Breoghania sp. L-A4: one gene and its partner. The protein of the gene in region 2 interacts with the protein of the main gene of each other region in a pairwise test. Links are inferred from orthologs where the notes say so. Each region holds a gene or a part of one and is shown on either strand. Other genes may lie near its edges.

The links.
Region 1: the proteins of ligA (region 2) and leuS interact in binary tests that used the Escherichia coli proteins (3 or more experiments, as listed by UniProt). The link is inferred for Breoghania sp. L-A4 from one-to-one orthologs.

The regions. Positions count from the first base shown.
Region 1 is NZ_CP031841.1:85,323-92,350, reverse strand. The notes cover bases 1,652-4,857. They hold leuS (leucine--tRNA ligase), read right to left. Parts: upstream 4,462-4,857; coding sequence 1,852-4,461; downstream 1,652-1,851. Other genes in these bases: D1F64_RS00430 (YggS family pyridoxal phosphate-dependent enzyme), read left to right, coding at 4,624-4,857; lptE (LPS assembly lipoprotein LptE), read right to left, coding at 1,652-1,865. Outside these bases: D1F64_RS00445 (glycosyltransferase family 39 protein), read left to right, coding at 1-1,154; more of lptE, read right to left, coding at 1,317-1,651; more of D1F64_RS00430, read left to right, coding at 4,858-5,298; D1F64_RS00425 (TetR/AcrR family transcriptional regulator), read right to left, coding at 5,305-5,892; D1F64_RS00420 (efflux RND transporter periplasmic adaptor subunit), read left to right, coding at 6,329-7,028.
Region 2 is NZ_CP031841.1:3,597,677-3,604,411, reverse strand. The notes cover bases 1,538-4,450. They hold ligA (NAD-dependent DNA ligase LigA), read left to right. Parts: upstream 1,538-1,872; coding sequence 1,873-4,029; downstream 4,030-4,450. Other genes in these bases: D1F64_RS16465 (cytochrome b), read left to right, coding at 4,135-4,450; D1F64_RS16475 (arylamine N-acetyltransferase), read left to right, coding at 1,538-1,809. In the rest of the region: DNA repair protein RecN, read left to right, coding at 1-422; D1F64_RS16480 (hypothetical protein), read right to left, coding at 441-653; more of D1F64_RS16475, read left to right, coding at 964-1,537; more of D1F64_RS16465, read left to right, coding at 4,451-4,686; D1F64_RS16460 (UvrD-helicase domain-containing protein), read left to right, coding at 4,804-6,735. UniProt on the Escherichia coli protein: DNA ligase that catalyzes the formation of phosphodiester linkages between 5'-phosphoryl and 3'-hydroxyl groups in double-stranded DNA using NAD as a coenzyme and as the energy source for the reaction.

The DNA of each region.
Region 1 (7,028 bases), 3.5 Mb from region 2 along the record:
GCGACGCCCTGCTGGGCACGGCGCTGCTGACCAGCGTGTTCTACTTCTCCTGGCCGACGCCGGAACTCAATCACAACGTGGTCCAGATGCCGATCTGGGCGGCGGCAATCTATCTGGTTGTCGTGATCTCAAGCGCGCCGCGCCGGCTGGCGCCCTGGCTGTGGCTCGGGGTGGTTGCGGGGCTTGGCGTTTATGCGAAATACAGCGTGGGAGTGCTCTACGCGGTGCTGGGCATGTGGCTGCTGGCGGAGCCGAATTTGCGCCGGGCGCTGTTGGGCCCCGCGCCGTGGATCGGTCTGTGTCTGGCGCTCGTCATCGCCGCGCCGCACCTGGTGTGGCTGGCCGAGTCCGGTTTCCTGCCGCTTACCTATGCCCAAAACCGCAGCATGGCCTCGCACACGAGCGCCTGGCGTCCGCTGGGGTTTCTCGTCACCCAAATCGCAGATCACCTGCCGATGCTGGTGCCGCTCGGCCTGGCGTTCCCGTTCATGCGCGGCGCGCAGGAGGAGCCTGCACCGCTCGCGCCCCATGGCCTGCGCTATCTTGCGGTGGCGACGCTCGGACCGGTGCTGCTCACGGCGGCGCTCGCGCTGGTCACCGGCGCGGGACTGAAGGACATGTGGGGGGCGCCGATGTTCACCACCTCCGGGCTTCTCGCCGTGGCGCTGCTGCGAACGCGGCTGGGCAAGCCTGCCGCGCAGCGGATGCTGGCCGGTTGCCTGCTGCTGCTTGTGGTGCTGCCCGCCGCCTTTGCGCTCCAGGGGCCGGTGGCGGACTGGCTGCAGCGCAAGCCGCCGCGTAACGGGTGGCCGATGGCCGAAATCGCGGGGCGGCTGACGGATGTCTGGCGCAGGGAGACAGGTGGGCCGCTGCGCATCGTTGAGGGGGAGCCGTGGCTGGCGGGACTGGTGTCGGCGGGCAGCGCGGATCGTCCCTCGGTGCGCATTCCCGGGCTCGATGCCCTGTCGCCTTGGATTTTGGCGCAGGAGCTGGCGCGCGACGGATGGCTGCTGGTGTGGTTCGGCGGGGGTGATGCGCCCGAGGGCCTCGATGTGAGTACCCAGGGGCATATCTTAGTGCCATGGTCGCGGCCCGGCGATCTGGTGATCGGCTACGCGATTGCGCGCCCGGTGTCCGATTCGGACGCGGAATGACGCACGGGAGCATGTCGCACATCCTTCGAGACAGCCGCTTTGCGGCTTCCGCAGGATGAGGTGCAGTGTCTGGACATTAAAATAGATTCAATAGCTTGCGCCATTTCCTCCCGAGGAACCCGGCGCAGGCCGGGCGCATCCGAAGGATCGTCTGTGGCCGGGTTAGCCCTTGGTGGCGAAATACGACGCGATTCGGGTGCGGATGTCGTCGGCGATGACTTTCGCGGCGCGGTCCTCGGCGTCGCGGGCGGCGCGCAGGTTGGCGAAGCGCTGGTTGGAAAAGTCATAGGACGCGTTGGCGAAGGAGGTGCCGGTGAGCAGCGTCTCGTCGGTATCTGCGTCTATCAGCAGGAAGCTCGCCGTCATCGCGACTAGATAGGCTGCGGGCACATCGGCCAGTTCTTCCACAGCCACGGCCGATCTGGACTGGTTGAGGATGGTGCGCAGCCGGTAGCGGGTGGGGGCCGCCTCGCCGCCGCGCTGGAACATGAAGATCAGTTCGTTGCGCAGCACCTGCTCGACGCGATCCTTGGCCGGATCGATCTGGATGGCGGCCAGTTTCTCATAGGTCTGCCCGCCGGCGCCGAGCGTGGTGCCGTAGAGCGGGCGGACATTGCATCCGCCTAGGGCGACGCCCGCCGCGAGCAGGACGCCGAACAGCGCAAGGCCAAGGTTGCGGCGGCGGCCGCTCGGGGTGTTATGCAACGACATTCACGATCCTCTGCGGTACGACGATGACCTTGCGCGGCGCGCGGCCTTCCAGCGAACGGGCGACGGCGTCCAGAGCAAGCGCCGCCGTCTCAACGTCAGATTGCGATGCGTCGCGGGCAATGGTCAACTCCGCACGCTTCTTGCCGTTGACCTGCACCGGCATGGTGACGGTGTCTTCCACCAAAAGCGTCTTGTCGACATCGGGCCAGCCGGTCTGTGACAGCAGCGTATCATGGCCCAGGACGCTCCAGCATTCCTCGGCCAAATGCGGCGTCATCGGCGCCATCATGTGGATCAGGAAATCGGCCGCCTCGCGCAGCGCCCAGCGGGCATCGGCATCCGCCGGCCCCTTGGCCAGCGCGCGGCTCAACGTGTTGACCAGCTCATAGAGGCGGGCGACGGCGCGGTTGAAGCCGAGCTGCTCGATATCGCTTTCCACCGCGGCCAACGTCTTGTGCGTCGCGCGGCGGATCTCGGTCGCCGCATCGCCGAATGTGCCGGGGCGGTCGCCGGCGGGCGCGGTCTCGGCGATGTCGCCGATCAGCCGCCAGACACGCTGGACGAAGCGGAACGCGCCCTGGGCGCCTTCCTCGGTCCAGATCACGTCGCGCTCGGGCGGGCTGTCGGACAGCATGAACCAGCGTGCGGTGTCCGCGCCGTAGGACTCCAGGATATCGGTCGGGTCGACGGTGTTCTTCTTCGACTTCGACATCTTCTCGATGGAACCGATGGTCACCGGCGTGCCGTCGGCCACCAGCGTGGCGGTGCGTTTTCCATCGACATCGGCGATCTCGATCTCGGCCGGGCTGACCCAGGCGCCGTCGGCCGCCTTGTAGGTCTCATGCGTCACCATGCCTTGCGTGAACAGGCCGGCAAACGGCTCTTTCAGCCCGATATGGCCGGTGGCCTTCATGGCGCGGGCGAAGAAGCGCGAATACAGAAGGTGCAGGATCGCGTGCTCGACGCCGCCGATGTACTGGTCCACCGGCAGCCAGCCGTCGGCGGCCTCCCGGTCGGTCGGCGTTGAGGCGTGGGGGGCCGTGAAGCGGGCGAAATACCACGATGAATCGACAAACGTGTCCATCGTGTCGGTTTCGCGCGTGGCCGGCTTGCCGCAGGCTGGGCAGGCGACGTGCTTCCAGGTGGCGTGCCTGTCGAGCGGGTTGCCGGGCTTGTCGAAGGTGATGTCCTCGGGCAGCTCGACGGGTAGCTCGGCGGCGGGCACCGGCACGGGGCCGCAGGCATCGCAATGGATGATCGGGATCGGGCAGCCCCAGTAGCGCTGGCGCGAGATGCCCCAGTCGCGCAGCCGGTAGTTCACCTGGCGCACGCCCTGCGGCGCGCCGCCGATGGTGCGCGATTCCAGCTGGCGCGAGATTTCCTCCTTGGCCTCGGCGATCGGCAGACCATCGAGGAACGCGGAATTGAAGATGGTGCCGTCGCCGACGTAGGCCTCCTCAAGGATCGTGAAATCCTTGGGATCGGCGCCCTCGGGGAGCACCACGGGGATCACCGGCAGGCCATATTTGCCGGCGAAATCCAGGTCGCGCTGGTCGTGGCCCGGGCAGGCGAAGATCGCGCCGGTGCCGTAGTCCATCAGGATGAAATTGGCGACATAGACTGGCAGCAGGCGCTCGGGATCGAACGGGTGCTTGACCTTGAGCCCGGTGTCGAAACCCTTCTTTTCCGCCGTCTCGATGGCGGCGGCCGTGGTGCCGATGCGGCGGCAGTCCTCGACGAAGGCCTGAAGCTCGGGATTGTCCTTGGCCAGCGCCGTTGTCACCGGATGATCCGGCGACAGGCCCATGAAGCTCGCGCCGAACAGCGTGTCGGGGCGGGTGGTGAAGATCTCGAGCGTCGTGTCGCCGTTGGGAGCCGGGGCGGCGAATTCGAACAAGACCCGCAAGCCTTCCGACTTGCCGATCCAGTTCTTCTGCATCAGGCGCACCTTGTCCGGCCAACGGTCGAGGGTGTCGAGCGACTCTAGCAGATCGGAGGCGAATTCGGTGATCTTGAAGAACCATTGCGTCAGCTCGCGCTGTTCCACCAGCGCGCCGGAGCGCCAGCCGCGGCCGTCGATCACCTGCTCGTTGGCCAGCACCGTCCTGTCGACAGGATCCCAGTTCACCTTGGCGTTGCGGCGATAGGCGAGACCGGCGTTGAGGAAGTCGAGGAACAGCTTCTGCTGCTGGGTGTAATAGGCGACATCGCAGGTGGCGAACTCGCGGTTCCAGTCGAGCGACAGGCCCATGGATTGAAGCTGGCCACGCATCGAGGCGATGTTCTGGTAGGTCCAGTCCTTGGGATGCACGTTGTTTTGCATGGCGGCGTTTTCCGCCGGCATGCCGAAGGCGTCCCAGCCCATGGGATGCAGGACGTTGAAGCCGCGGGCGCGCTTGTAGCGGGCGACGACGTCGCCCATGGCGTAATTGCGCACGTGGCCCATATGGATGCGCCCGGACGGATAGGGGAACATCTCCAGCACATAGTATTTCGGTCGCGGGTCGTCATTGTCGGTCGTGAAGACGTTGTTGTCGGTCCAAATCTTCTGCCACCGGGCTTCCGCCTCGCGTGCGTTGTATCGCTCGCTCGCCATCTATGTCGCCGTTTTCTCTATGTCTTGGGAGGAAATCACTGGCGGACAGTCACCAGAAATAACCCCCCGGGTCAACCGAAACAGACCATGCAAGGGGTTGAAATTGCGTTCAAGCCGGCGCATGTCGGCAGGAACTTTGTGAAGTTGCGAAAGATCCCGCCGATGAGTGACGCCGCTAGCCGCCTCCAAGAGGTGAAAACCAGGATCCTCGAGGCGGAACGCGACGCCGGCCGGCCCGCGGGTTCGGTGACGCTCGTTGCCGTCTCCAAAACATTCGACATCGAGCATATTGAACCGGTGATCGCGGCGGGGCAGCGGGTGTTCGGCGAGAATCGCGTCCAGGAGGCGCAGTCCAAGTGGCCGGCGCTGAAGGAGCGTCACGAGGACATCGAGCTGCATCTCATCGGGCCGCTGCAGTCCAACAAGGCAAAAGATGCGGTGGCGCTGTTCGACGTGATCCACACGATCGACCGCGACAAGATCGCCAGGGCCATCAAGGCGGAGATGGAGGCGCAGGGCCGGACGCCGACGCTTTTCATCCAGGTCAACACCGGCGGCGAGCCGCAGAAGGCGGGCGTGCTGCCGGAAGACGCCGATGCGTTCGTCAAATGCTGCCGCGACGAACTCGGTCTGGCGATAGAGGGTCTGATGTGCATTCCGCCGGCGGACGAGAACCCGGGGCTGCATTTCGCGCTGCTGCGTAAGATCGCCGAGCGAAACGGGCTTGCCGGCCTGTCGATGGGCATGTCGGGGGATTTCGACACCGCGGTTGCCTTCGGCGCGACCCACGTGCGCGTCGGCAGCGCGATCTTCGGCACCCGCGATTATCCCGCTTGAGAAAGTTCAGTGGCGCGGGGGATCGGCCAGCAGGTCGATGAGACTATCGAAGTGGCTGGTCAGCTGCGTCTCATTGAACGGACTGGTCTCGAACAGCCGCAGATTCCAGATGCCCTCCACGGCCAGAAACGCCATGATTGCCAGTTCGGGATCGTCGCTTTTTGTCTCAATTTCCGCGATCAGGCGCGCGTGATGCGCGCGGACCGGGTCGAGCAGGGCCGGCTCCTCGGCGATAGCCGTGAGAAACCCTTGTGCCGGCTTCTTTCCGCTACACAGTTTGACGCGAAACGCCAGCAGATAGGCCCTCATCATGGCGTTGGGGCGTTTGTCGCGGGACGTCTGCGCGTGCGCCGCCTCGATCGCCTCGTCGAGCGTATCCACGTGGCGCGCGATCATCGCCTGCAGCAATGCGGACTTGGAGGCGAAGTGATAGAGCAGGCCGCCTTTCGACACCCCCGCGCTTTCTGCGACGGCGTCGAGCGATATCTTGCCGCCGCATTCGCTCTGGGCGACGGAAATCGCCGCGTCGATGATGCGTTCGCGCGCGTTGGAGCGCTTCTTCGGTTCGCTCGCCTTGATTGTTGTTTCGGTCACGGTGGCCGGGGATCCTTGCCGTATGGCTCAGGCCGCATGCGCGCGGGTCATTCTTCGGCTTGACTTTACCGTCTGGACGGTAAAGTAATCAAGCTTGCAGTTGCGAAATCGGTCCAGCCTTCCTCCCGGACCGGAGCGGGCGTGTCGTGGCGGGATTGAGCCGGGAGACGCATCGGCTGTATCTCAATGACCCGTGGGCGGTCCGCTGCGTGTGAACGCAAATGTTCTGCCGGCGGGACGGCCTCGCGGTTTCCTGTGGCCGGTATGCAATGCGTGGAAAGTACCGCAGCGTCAGTCTCCGGCCAATTTTGTGCGTTGAAGTCGGTTTCTCTTAACATCCTTGAGGTATTCGAGGCTTAAAAGCCGGAGCGGGCTCCCCGCACGCTGTGGCATTTGTCGTTGTCTGACATAGGCCGGCCGACAGGCCGGAGGGTTCATGATCAAGCGTTTCATCATTGCAATCATCCTGATTGCTCTCGTTTCCGGCGGTCTCGTCGGCTTCAATCTGTTCCGTGACAAGATGATCGGGCAGTTCTTCGCGAACCGTCAGGCCCCGGTTGTCAATATCTCCACGATCACGGTGAAGCCGGAGGTCTGGAAACCCGGCATCGAAGCGATCGGCACGATCGTCGCGCGCCAGGGCGTCGATGTCGCCTCGCGGGCCGCAGGCGTGGTTACCGCCATCACCTTCAAGTCCAATCAGAACGTGGAGAAGGGCGATCTGCTCGTTCAGCTCGACGATGAAGTCGAGCAGGCTGATCTGATTGCCGCCAAGGCCAATGTCAGCCGCGATGAAGGCGCGCTCAAGCGGTCGACACAATTGTCGGATCGCGGTTTCAGCTCCACGTCCTCGCTCGACAACGCCAAGGCGGCGCTGGATGCCTCGCGCTCGCAGATGGAACGCGTGCAGGCGCAAATCAACCAGAAGAAGATCGTCGCGCCGTTTTCCGGCACAATCGGCATCCCGCGCATCGATGCCGGCGAATATCTTCCGGTTGGATCCGTGATCGCGACGCTCCAGGATCTCAAGACCATGAAGGTCGACTTTTCCGTGAACGAGCAGCTTTTCGCGCAGCTGAAGATCGGCCAGCCCCTGGCGGTCGGCGTGACGGAAGCGGACATGGCCTATCGCGGCA
Region 2 (6,735 bases):
AGACCAACCCAGGCACCCGTCCGGGGCCGATGATGAAGGTGGCGTCGGGGGGTGAGCTGTCGCGCTTCCTGCTGGCGCTGAAAGTCTCGCTGGCCGACAAGGGCTCCGCACCGACGCTGGTCTTCGATGAAATCGACACCGGCGTTGGTGGGGCTGTGGCGGAAGCCATCGGTCACCGCCTGGCGCGCCTCGCTGCCACCGTGCAGGTGCTCACCGTCACCCATGCGCCGCAGGTTGCCGCGCGCGCCATCGGTCATCTTCTGATCGCCAAGGAAGCGATCGACGCGGATCGGGTCGCCACCCGCGTCAATCCGATCGGTGAGGCAGAACGCCGCGAGGAAATCGCCCGCATGCTGGCGGGCAGCGTCATCACGGACGAGGCGCGCGCTGCGGCCCAGCAGTTGATGGCCGGCGCGCACTGAGTGTCGCGGGCGCGGCTGTTATTCGGCCGGTGCGGCTGGCGCGGCCGGTTCGGTCGCGGCGGGCGGCGTCGTCACCTCGATATCGACCGTCCTGTCCGTCGAAATCCCGCCATTCATGAAGAACAGGCCGCCGGCGATCAATGCGACCACCAGGGCGCCGGCGATAAACCATCCGGCGCCCGATCCGTTGGCGCTGTGGACGACGGTTGTCTCTCGGTCACGGTTTTCCATTGCGATTCTCCTTGGTCAGGTTGTGTGATCATCCAACCCCTCACGGAGGCGGAAGTTCCACGCTCGCGCGGGCATGGCGTTTCCCGAGCGCCGAGCCGGTTGGATACGCCGCGAAATTGTCCGGACATTTGACAAGGGTAAAAATTGTGGCGCGCATCACAGCCTGGACGGCGGGAGGGGCGTAGAGATGTGGGCATGAAAAGGCCAATGTGGCGTAGGCAGAACGCTTGAAGTGCCATGATCATGGGGCGAAACGTCCCGTCAGCGAACGCGGGCCTGTTGCGTGTCGCGGATTGAACTGGAGCCGGCTGTGACCTTCGACATCGATTGCTATCTGGATCGTCTGGGAATCGCCGCGCCCGCGACGACGGCCGCGGGCCTGGCGATTCTGCAGGAGCGCCAACTTTGCTCCATTTCCTTCGAGGACATTGATCCGTTGACCGGCGTCGTGCCGGCGCTGGACCCGGAGGCGCTCAGCGACAAGCTGCTCAAAGGCGGCCGCGGCGGCTACTGCTTCGAGCTCAACGGTCTCTTCCGGCTCGCGCTCGAGGCGCTGGGCTTTTCCGTCGCACCGGTGCTGGCGCGGGTGTATCGGGACGGTGGCGAGCCCGGGCCGCGCGCGCATCTCGCGTTCATCGTCACCATCGAGGGGCTGGAGTGGCTCGCCGACGTGGGGTTTGGCGGACCGGGCGCGCGCTGGCCGATCCCGGTCGCGCTCGGCCGGATCGAGCGGCAGATGGGTCAGGCCTACCGTCTGATCAATGACATGGAAACGGGAGAAACGGTGCTGCAGCGCGAAGAGTATGATGGCTGGAGTTCACTGTATGGCTTCGACCGCGCGCCGGTCCCGCCGTGTGACGTAGAGGCCGCCAATTTCCTGTGCGCGCGCTGGGACAAGATGCCGTTTTCAACCAACCTGACAATCAACCGGCTGACACCGGGCGGCCGCGTCAGCGCCTTCAACACCTCGGTGACCGAGGTGTGCGGCGACGTCGTGAGCAAGCGCCAGATCACGGATGCGAAGGATCTGGCGCGGCTGCTGGCCGATGCGTTCGCCCTGACGATCGAGCCGGCCACGCTTGCGGTGATCGTCCGGCGCCTGGGGCTTGTTGACGACGTCAACGCCCTTCCGCAAACCGGGGTCCCGGCGGCATAATGGGTGAAGCGATTCCCGGCGTCGGGGACCGCTCTCGCACGTTGTCTCGCTCGAAGGCCCTTCATGACCCGATCCGATCCCGCCCTGCTCGATGTTGACGATCTGACGCCGGAGCAGGCCGCCGCCGAGCTCGCCCGGCTGGCGGAGGAAATTTCCGCCCACGACGCGCGCTATTATCGCGACGACGCGCCGAGCATCTCGGATGCCGAATACGACGCCCTGCGCCAGCGCAACGCGGCCATCGAGAAGCGCTTTCCCGATCTGGTGCGTGCGGATTCCCCGTCGGTGAAGGTCGGCGCGGCGCCCCAGGAAGCCTTCGGCAAGATCACCCACGCGATCCCGATGCTGTCGCTGGACAATGCGTTCTCCGACGACGACGTGCGCGATTTCGTCGGCCGGGTGCGCCGCTTTCTCAAATACGATCCGCTGAAGGGGCCGCTGGCGGTCACCGCCGAGCCGAAGATCGACGGCCTGTCGCTTTCTTTGCGCTTCGAGCAGGGCAGGCTGGTCTCCGCCGCCACCCGCGGCGACGGCGCCACGGGCGAGAACGTCACCCGCAACGCCGAGACCATCGACGACATTCCGCGGTCTCTCCCCAAGGACGTGCCGGACATCGTCGAGGTGCGCGGCGAGGTCTACATGGCGCACGCGGATTTCACGGCGCTGAACGAGCGCATGGTCGGCAACGGCGGCAAGCCCTTCGCCAATCCGCGCAACGCCGCTGCCGGCTCCCTGCGCCAGCTCAACGTCGAGATCACCCGCCAGCGGCCGCTGCGCTTCTTCGCCTATGCCTGGGGCGAGATGAGCGCCATGCCGGCCGACACCCAGATGGGCATGATCGATGTGTTCAGCCAGTGGGGTTTCGCGACCAACCCGCTGATGAAACGCTGCGAGAGCGTCGAGGAACTGATCGACGTCTACCATCATATCGAGGAGACGCGCGCGACGCTCGGCTACGACATCGACGGCGTCGTCTACAAGATCGACCGGCTGGATCTGCAAAAGCGGCTGGGCTTCGTCTCGCGCAGTCCGCGCTGGGCGATCGCGCACAAGTTCCCGGCCGAGAAGGCCTTCACCATCCTCAACGCCATCGAGATCCAGGTCGGCCGCACCGGCGCGCTGACGCCGGTGGCCAAGCTCGAACCCGTCACCGTCGGCGGCGTGGTGGTTTCCAACGCGTCGCTGCACAACGAGGACTACATCAGGGGCGTGGGCCAGGATGGCGAGCCGTTGCGCGGCGGCAAGGACATTCGCGTCGGCGACACGGTGCGCATCCAGCGCGCCGGCGACGTGATCCCGCAGATCATCGACTTGGACCTGACCAAGCGCCCGCCGGATGCCGAACCCTTCGCCTTTCCGACCACGTGCCCCGCCTGCGGCAGCCACGCGGTGCGCGAGGTGCATCCCAAGACCGGCCGCATCGACGCCATCCGCCGCTGCACCGGCGGGCTGATCTGCCCCGCGCAAGCGACCGAGAAGCTGAAGCATTTCGTCTCGCGCAACGCCTTCGACATCGAAGGTCTGGGCGACAAGCAGGTCGACGCCTTCTACGCCGACGGGATGGTGAAGAACCCCGCCGACATCTTCACGCTGCGGAGGCGCGACGCGGCCTCGCTGACCAGGCTCAAGAACAAGGACGGCTGGGGCGAGACGTCGGCGAAAAACCTCTTCGACGCCATCGACGAGCGGCGCGAGATCGATCTGCACCGTTTCATCTATGCGCTGGGTATCCGCCATGTGGGCGAGGGCAACGCCAAGCTGCTGGCGCGCGCCTACGGCTCGTGGGAGGCCTTCGCCAGGGCCATGCGCGCGGCGGAGGACCACGCGGGCGACGCCTGGGCGGAGCTCAACAACATCGACGGTGTCGGCGAGGTCGTGGCGGAGGCTCTCGTGCAATTCTTCTCCGAGCCGCACAACCGCGAGGTGCTCGAGGCGTTGCTGGCCGAGGTCACCCCGGTTGATGCGGAAAAGATCGCGGACACCGGCTCGCCGGTGGCCGGCAAGACGCTGGTGTTCACCGGATCGCTGGAACGCATGACGCGCGACGAGGCCAAGGCCATGGCCGAGCGCTTCGGCGCCAAGGTCGCGGGCTCGGTGTCGAAGAAGACCGATCTGGTCATCGCCGGACCGGGCGCCGGTTCGAAACTCAAGAAGGCCGAGGAGCTCGGCGTCGACGTGATCAGTGAGGACGACTGGTTCGATCTGGTGGGAGAGATCTGAGCAGTGTTCGATAAGTCTTATCTCACATTCACCATTACGAATGTTTAACTTGTCGCGGCGCCGCACCTGTTCTTTTCTCGCACCACAAGACATTGGTGGAGATGGATGATGGCGCTGACGGATACGCGGGCTGGCTACGGCTGGATTTCAATCGCCCTGCATTGGCTGGTCGCCGTTCTGGTGATCGCGCTTTTCCTCATCGGTGAGCAGTTCGAGGATCTCGGGCGGGAGGCGGGTGCATCGCTGCGCGCGCTGCACGTCTCGATCGGCATGATCGCCGTGGTCACTGTGCTGGCCCGCATTGCCTGGCGCTTCACGCAAGGCAATCCCAAGAAGGCCGAGGATCCGCGGCTGATCCTGCTTCTTTCCATCCTTGTGCAATGGGGCCTGATCCTGGCGACGCTCGCCCTGGTCATCACCGGTCCCCTGTCCATCTGGACCACCGGCCAGCCGATCGACGTCTTCGGGATGGTCCAGCTCGCATCGCCGCTCGAGCGCAACCGCGAGCTGCACGAGGCGATGGAGGAGATCCACGAAGTGGCGTCCTCGGTGCTGCTGCCGCTGGTGGCTCTGCATGTGCTCGGCGCGCTGAAGCACGCGGTGCTGGACCGGGACGGCATCTTCATGCGCATGCTGCGCCCCGCGCGCGAGGGCTGAGCGGCGGTCTTGTGTGCCTGCGAGGCGGGGGGCTAAAAAACGCGTCCACACGCCTCGCATGCGCCCCATTTGTTGCTATATTGTTCCGCAAAGCATCACGGATTCGCAAGGCGGCGCATGACAGACCCGAACGGGTATTCCGACGACGATTTGGATGATTGGGGCGTCGGAGCGCCACAGCCTGTGTCCGGATCCGTGCAAGCACACGGCTCAACGCCCGGGCAGGACGCTCCGGCCGGCGGCGGCATTGCGGCGCGGGCGCTCGCCGCGCGGTCCCAGCGCGCGCCGGATTATCTCAATGGCCTCAACCCCGAGCAGGGCCGGGCGGTGGAAACCATCGACGGGCCGGTTCTGGTGCTGGCGGGCGCCGGCACCGGCAAGACTCGCGTTCTGACCACCCGCATCGCGCATATTCTGGCGACCGAGCGCGCCTATCCGGGCCAGATTCTGTCCGTCACCTTCACCAACAAGGCGGCGCGCGAGATGAAGGAGCGCATCGCGGCGCTGGTCGGCCCCACGGCCGAGGGCATGACCTGGCTCGGTACCTTCCATTCCATCGGCGTGAAGATCCTGCGCCGGCATGCGGAGCTGGTCGGCCTGCGGCCCGATTTCACCATTCTCGACACCGACGACCAGTTGCGGCTGATCAAGCAGTTGATCAAGGCGGAGGGGCTGGACGACAAGCGCTGGCCGGCGCGGCAGTTCGCGCAAGTCATGGACGGCTGGAAGAACCGCGGCCTCGCGCCATCCGAGGTGCCCGAGGGCGAACGGCGCTCCTTCGGCAACGGCACGGCCGGAAAACTCTACGAGGACTATCAGGAGCGGCTGCGGATCCTCAACGCCGCCGATTTCGGCGATCTGCTGCTGCATTGCATCCGGCTGTTTCGCGAACACCCGGACGTGCTCAAGGGCTTCCAGGACCGCTTCCGCTACATGCTGGTGGACGAGTATCAGGACACCAACGTCGCCCAGTATCTTTGGCTGCGGCTGCTGGCGCAGGGCAACCGCAACATCTGCTGCGTGGGCGACGACGACCAGTCGATTTACGGCTGGCGCGGCGCCGAGGTCGACAACATCCTGCGCTTCGAGCACGATTTTCCCGGCGCGGTGGTCATCCGGCTGGAGCGCAACTACCGTTCCACGCCGCATATCCTCGCCGCCGCCTCGCACCTGATCGCCAAGAACGAGGGGCGTTTGGGCAAGACACTGTTCACCGACAGCAAGGATCCCGACGCCGAGCGCGTATCCGTGGCCTCCGTCTGGGATTCGGAAGAAGAAGCGCGCGCGATCGGCGAGGACATCGAGCAGTTGCAGCGCGATGGCCACGCGCTCAACGACATGGCGATTCTGGTGCGCGCGTCCTTCCAGATGCGCGAGTTCGAGGACCGCTTCATCACCCTGGGTCTGAACTACCGCGTCATCGGCGGCCCGCGCTTCTATGAGCGCATGGAGATCCGCGACGCTCTCGCCTATTTCCGCGCCATGCTGCAGCCGTCGGACGATCTGGCATTCGAGCGCATCGTCAACACGCCCAAGCGGGGCCTTGGCGAAGCGACGCTGGGGCTGGTGCACGGGCTGGCGCGCGCCAAGGGCATTCCCCTGATGCAGGCGGCGGCGGAGCTGGTCCAGACCGAGGAGCTGCGCGCCAAGGCGCGCGGCGTTCTGCAGGGCGTGCTGAGCGATTTCGCCCGCTGGCGCGGCCAGCTCGAGACGCTCAAGCACACGGATCTCGCGGAAATCATTCTCGACGAGAGCGGCTACACCGAGATGTGGCGCAACGACCGCTCGGCGGATGCGCCGGGGCGGCTGGACAACCTCAAGGAACTCATCCGCTCCATGGACGACTTCGAGTCCATGCAGGGGTTCCTGGAGCACATTGCGCTGGTGATGGACCGCGATTCCAGCGACGCCCACGACGCCGTCTCCATCATGACGCTGCATTCGGCCAAGGGGCTGGAGTTCGACACGGTGTTTCTTCCCGGTTGGGAGGAGGGGCTGTTTCCGCATCAGCGCGCGCTCGATGAATCCGGCCGCTCAGGGCTCGAGGAG